DNA from 2 places in the Paenibacillus sp. RRE4 genome. Region 1 is predicted to be linked to the other one. Evidence: riboswitches for the same ligand, from Rfam matches in the RefSeq annotation. Region 1 holds a riboswitch; the other holds the start of a gene.
The links. Region 1 has a riboswitch for glycine ahead of sdaAB (L-serine ammonia-lyase, iron-sulfur-dependent subunit beta). Riboswitches for the same ligand answer to the same signal wherever they lie in the genome.
Positions count from the first base shown of each region.

Region 2: linked by a shared signal. The riboswitch ahead of gcvT (glycine cleavage system aminomethyltransferase GcvT) and the one ahead of sdaAB (L-serine ammonia-lyase, iron-sulfur-dependent subunit beta) in region 1 are both predicted to bind glycine.

Region 1 covers NZ_JAUZUT010000004.1:160,112-163,298, reverse strand. The annotation lists gene Q9R46_RS20805 (alpha-glycosidase) at 1-15, shown strand, start outside; gene sdaAA (L-serine ammonia-lyase, iron-sulfur-dependent, subunit alpha) at 265-1,200, opposite strand; gene sdaAB (L-serine ammonia-lyase, iron-sulfur-dependent subunit beta) at 1,190-1,879, opposite strand; glycine riboswitch at 1,993-2,131, opposite strand; glycine riboswitch at 2,136-2,313, opposite strand; gene Q9R46_RS20790 (LolA family protein) at 2,508-3,187, opposite strand, start outside.
Region 2 covers NZ_JAUZUT010000008.1:46,984-50,170, reverse strand. The annotation lists gene gcvPA (aminomethyl-transferring glycine dehydrogenase subunit GcvPA) at 1-166, opposite strand, end outside; gene gcvT (glycine cleavage system aminomethyltransferase GcvT) at 163-1,305, opposite strand; glycine riboswitch at 1,536-1,636, opposite strand; glycine riboswitch at 1,640-1,762, opposite strand; gene gcvH (glycine cleavage system protein GcvH) at 2,109-2,501, shown strand; gene Q9R46_RS23850 (PTS mannitol transporter subunit IIBC) at 2,944-3,187, shown strand, end outside.

The sequences.
Region 1 (3,187 bases):
ACAGAAGTAAAATAGATGCCCTTTTGAAACAACAATAAATGTCTGCCTTCTCCAATACAGATTGGCTGATCGCTATCTTGGCTGGTTTAGGCACAATGAACAAACAAGCGTCTCGCATAACCTGAGCAAACCAGGTTCGCGGACGCTTGTTTGTTATGAAGTAATAACGACTAACATGCTCTAATTACTACTTGCTAATTGCTAATCGGAACCTGGTTGTGTGCTCCTTAGCTATTTGGCCCCATCCTGTAAATGATCCAATTGCTACTCTGCCTCTGAGCCTGTTTGTGATGTTTCGGATGTCTCATCCGGCAACCGCTTGGCCTTCGGTTTCGCCAGCTTCTCCATCATCTTGCGGCCTGTAGGTGTCTGGGCGAGCCCGCCTTGCGCTGTCTCGCGGTGACGGCTTGGCATCGCGCTGCCTACCTCCAACATCACGTCGATGACTTCGTCAGACGGAATGGCACTGCGTACACCAGCGAGTGCCATATCTGCGGCAGCCAGTGCAGTAACGGCACCGAGTCCGTTGCGCACGATGCATGGAATCTCTACAAGGCCAGCAACCGGATCGCAGATGAGGCCCAGTGTATTTTTCAAAGCCAATCCTACAGCATGCACCACCTGCTCCGGCGTCCCTCCGCGAAGCTCCACCATCGCACCGGCAGCCATGCCAATCGCTGAACCTACTTCCGCCTGACAACCGCCCTCGGCCCCTGAAATAAATGAATTGTTGGCGATCACGTATCCAATAGCACCAGCGCAGAACAATCCATTCACCAGATGTTCATCCGTCCAGCCAAATCGTTCCTGCGAGCTGATAAACACGCCCGGAATGATGCCACAAGAGCCCGCCGTTGGGGTAGCCACGATACGTCCCATAGAAGCATTCACTTCCGATACACATAGCGCATAGGCCATGGCAAGGGCAGAAGCATCACCTGAGCACGTTTCGCCTTGGCGAATATATTCGGCCATCTTTTTCCCATCCCCACCCGTCAGTCCGCTACGTGAGGTGGTATCTTCTGTAAGTCCTTTACGAACGGCTTCTTTCATCACCTGGTAGTAATCCGACATCTGCTTTACCACGTCTGTTTCCGGTGTATTTGTCTCCTGCACCTGCTCTTCAATCATCAACTGTGCAATGGTTTTGGACTCCGCAGTGCAGATGGCGTTCAATTCATGTAGATGTTTAAACCGCATCCGGATCAACCCCTCTCTTCAGATCAATCACACGTATGTCCAGCATATGGTCCAATGAACGCAGCTTGCTCAGCGTGTCTTCACTCGGCGGTGCATCCATCTCCATTGCTGTTAGTGCCTCACCATCACGAGCCTTTCGATCCACTTGCATATAGCCGATATTCACTCCGGATGAGCTAATGGTTGAGGTCACGGATGCCAGCACTCCCGCTTTATCGGCATGACGCAAAACAAGTGTCGGAAACTCTCCACTGATCTGTACGCGAAAATCGTTTAACGCATGCACAGATACACTGCCGCCACCGATGGAAGCACCTATTAAAGAGCATGCCCGTTCACCGTGCCACAATTCAATCTTGACCGTGTTCGGATGGGGAGCTGGCAGACCGCTGGTGTAAAATTCAACCTCCATGCCTGCTTCATCTGCATACTGCTCTGCATCCGGTATACGCGGATCATCTGTAACGTAACCGAGCAAGCCGCCGATTAGTGCCAGATCTGTTCCATGTCCCTGATAGGTATCCGCAAATGAGCCATATAATGTAAGTCTCGCACGTTCCGGCGTACATCCCAGCCACTGACGCGCAATTCTCCCCAATCTTGCCGCACCGGCTGTATGTGAACTGGATGGTCCCGTCATCGACGGACCAATAATTGAAAAAACATCTTTAAATCGCACCTTGTAACCCTCCAATTGGTTTTGTCATCGCCATGCGGACAAGACCGCCATAATGTTCCTGATTTACTGATTGATGACATTAAAAAAGGACAGAAGAAGGCCGTTAGCCCTCTCTCTGTCCTTGATACCTGAGAGTTTCATGATTCTAGCGCCAGGGAAGAACAAGGCCGAGTACACGCAAGCACTCACCTGTTCAGCAATCTGACAATCATATACCCCTTGGGTGGCGCTTCTTCCGCGCACTCTCCAGAGCTGCGTCCAACGACGGTACTTTTACCTGAGAGATTAACGGTTATGCCGGGTGCATAACTGCTTGCTCCTTCGGTGCCTAAGCCATCTGTACAGTACAGTTCCGCATCTAAAATGGCATCTATCATGCTTACTTGTACTGTATTGCATCATCATCCTGCTCAGGTCTCTCCCGCTCGTTATCATTCGCTATATTCTGTTCTTTCATGAATGAAAGTTCACCATTCTGCCATGCATTCAATCATATACAGCGTAATATGCCATACTCTATATGTCAATAAAAGTGACGTAATCTCAGGGTACATCATTTTCTATATACGATATGCTCATTTCATTCATATGGTTCAAAGCTTGTTCAATCTTTTTCTACCAGCCAACATTATTTCGCTGGCTTCGGTATTTGCAGCTCATTTACCCACATCTGTAGTTGCTCTTCTGTCCAAAAATCATTTTCGCCCATGACCGAATAACGAAGACCGTCCTCACTCCACGACAAGTTCCGAATCATAGACATGTATGAACCCTCTGTATCACGAATGTTAACTTTCTTTTCCTCTGGAAGCAGCTTTTCATCACCGTTTTCCTCTAGTGCTTTGAATACGGTCATGCTGATTTCTGGTTTGTTATCCTTCACATAATACAACGTTACTTCATCCCGGCCGTTTTCACCCATAGACGAAATGAGCTCAATTCTCGACAAGTTCATATCTTTTCCTACATATTGTAGAAAGGGCTGGCCCACGGACTTCTCTGCCTCTTCCAGTGTGATTTCTTGGTTATTCATCACGTCATTCATTTTTTTCACTTCAACATCTGCAGGAATATCCAGCGTAAACGTCTGGTCTGTGAACTCAGGATTGTAATTGATCCGGTCATATAGAAACTCTGATTTGGTATCCCCATGCGTACTGGTGGCTTTAACAACCATCCACTCTTTGGGGTTTATCCAATACTCCGAAGACATGGACAGTGAATCCTCATCCTTCGGCGTTAATTCAATATGAATGACCTCCTGGTCTTGAAGCTTTTCCTGACCCAGCATCTTCACATTATGGTTGT
Region 2 (3,187 bases), on a different contig from region 1:
GGGTTAAGGCATATTCATCCAGTTTGGAAGAGACAGGCAACTCGCCCTGATAACGAATCTCCTGCGGGATATCTTTAAACAGATCTTCAATCGAATCCACACCGATTGTGGCGAGCATCGCGCTCTGATCTTGTTCGGTCATGGGAATGTAGCGGTGCTTGCTCATGCTTGCTCAGCTCCTTGAGTAGGTGTCTTTGGCGTACGTGTCCGTTTATGAAAAGGGGTCTTGACGACCTCGGCTTTCAGCTTTTTGCCACGAATCTCAATCTCCAGCGGAGTGCCTATTGCAGCATGATTGCTGTCAATTAGGGCAAGGCCAAGATTACGCTTCAAAGTTGGGGACTGTGTTCCGGTTGTCACTTCACCAATCTGAACGCCACCCGCATAGATCGGGTAATGTGGCCGTGGTATACCACGCTCCAGCACTTCGATGCCGATCAGCTTGCGGGCAGGGCCGTCATTTTTTTGTTGCAACAAAGCTTGATGTCCAATAAAAGGTCCGGCATTTAACTTCACGAACATCCCAAGTCCTGCCTCCAGTGGAGAGATGGTTGGTGACAGCTCCTGACCGTACAAAGGCAACTTTGCTTCGAATCGCAGTGTATCACGCGCACCAAGTCCCGCTGGAACGAGGCCCACATCAGCACCTGCTTCCATCAGTCCGTTCCATACCAGAGCCGCCTGATCTGCTGCAACATACAGTTCAAAACCATCTTCACCTGTATATCCAGTGCGCGACAGTAGCAACTTTATTCCACATACCTCGGCATGCTGTACGAAGCGGAACGGTTCAATGGACCTTGCATCCACCTCTGAACCTGTAACCTTCGAGAGAATATCGACCGCTAAAGGGCCTTGTAGCGCCAGTAACGCCGTTTGCTCGGAATCATTGGTCATGTTTACGCCAGGTACGATATGCTCCTGAAGCCACGCCCAATCCTTGTCGATATTAGAGGCATTGACAACCAGCATGTAGTGTTGCTCCGCCAGTTTGTAGATCAGCAGATCATCTACTACACCACCATCGGGATAACACATCAGCGTGTATTGTGCCTGACCTGGTACAATTGCGGTCACATCGTTGGTTGTCATGTGTTGTAAAAAGGCTTCCGCCTGTTCACCCGTTACGGTGAATTCGCCCATATGGGATACATCAAACAGCCCGGCGCGCTCGCGTACGGCTTCATGCTCTTTTTGAATACCGCTAAACTGCACGGGCAACTCCCAGCCGCCAAAATCAATGCAACGTACACCTTCATATTGCGCATATAGGGGGAAGAGTGGTGTTCTTAACAAATCAGACATCCAATCACCTCGTCATGGGCCGTTAGTAGGCCAAGTATGAAAACACGTTCTGTGAGCCAGATCATTAATGCTTAAGTAGTTTTAGTATTCGAGACTTAACAGCCGACCGTTCTACATTTTTTCATTTGTTATGTTTAGTACGATCCTGGAACCTGCAATTCATTTTTTGGGAAAAAGGAAAAGGACAGGCCAAAGAACCGGCATGCCAAGTAGCACGCTGTATTCTTAGGCTCTGTCCCTTGTACCTGAGAGTTACCCCGCCGTTTATTCAGACAGGTTTCCCCTTGGGTGATCATAACATCCATATAGGACGATTAGATGCTCTCCAGAGTTGCGTCCTGTAAAAGTCCTTTTGCCTGAGAGATTCACCCCCGCTTGTCGGTGGTTTACTCCTTCGGCGCCGCCTCATGCACATCCCCAAACCGGGTGTACGGGCAATCTCTCCCTTTACATTCATCCGCGGTTCATACGTAGTCCAATTAACTTCAGTTGCTCTTCTCATTAAAACGTGGATACACTCTGGATGTCAAGAACAATATCATTAAAATTGTGTAAAATACGAATATTTAATTATAAATACTCATAAATGTTCGTTTATTCTGAAAGAGTGCGCTTACTATTCTAATATTCACCATTATATGCAGAAAGAGTAGTGTAAGGTTACACACGGTGAGGTGTCTAAATTTAAATAAACTGTGAGCTAACTTGACATTTGAATCTGAAATATCATACGCTATTGTTTGGGAAAAAGGTGAAGGTCAAAGAACGCATGCACTCATTAATGAAAAGCGAGGCGGATATCGATGAGCGAATTGAGAAATGATTTCCTGTACAGTAAAGAGCACGAATGGGTGCAAACCGTAGGGGAGGATACCGTACGTATTGGCATTACCGAGTTCGCGCAGCATCAGCTGGGTGACATTGTGTTTGTGGAATTGCCTGATCTTGAAGCCGGTGTAAAGGCAGAAGACAGCATCGGTACGATTGAATCCGTCAAAACGGTGTCTGATCTGTTCTCACCCGTCAGCGGCACCATTGTTGCAGTGAATGAAGCTTTGCAGGACTCGCCGGAACTGGTGAATAGCTCTCCTTACGAAGAAGGCTGGATGATCGAAATTCGCGTCGATGGAGATGTAACAGCTGCATTATCCACATTGCTGAATGCGGATGCTTATCTTAAACATACTGAGGAATAGAATTAGACCGGATTGTCGAGTTGATTTGTACTTATTGACATATATATAATCTCATTCGAATATAAAAATATTGTTCTTCAAACCTGCGTGAGCTATAGAGCTTATGCAGGTTTTTTGCTGTTTTTTTGGCATATTGGAGGAAATTAAGTAAGAGTAACTTAAAATCGCGAATAAAAAAATGGCAAACGGACCAAGCTATTTTATTGCTTTGCATGTTGTATATGAATAAAGTCATAGGCAGAAAAAACCTTGAGTATCAACGGATTGAGCATATATTCCTAATTAAAAGCGATTACATAATCCAATGTTGTCATCATTGTTCATGACGAAAGTACGCTTTCATTTGATTGAACAGGAAGGGTTTCTCGCTTAGGATTACAGCAGGGGATCAATGATACCCCTTTCATACGAAATAATGACTTGATTCAAGGAGGATAAACCAATGAGTAATTTGGATCAAACATCCAATTCCAAAGGTGGGTTACGTGTTGGTGTGCAACGCTTCGGACGATTCCTGAGCGGTATGGTCATGCCTAATATGGGAGCATTTATTGCTTGGGGATTAATTACAGCGATGTTTATTAAAACAGGATGGTTTCCCAATGCGACAATAGAGCAGCTTGTAGGTCCGATGATTACTTATTTGCTGCCGCTACTGATTGGTTATACCGGGGGTACGATGGTGC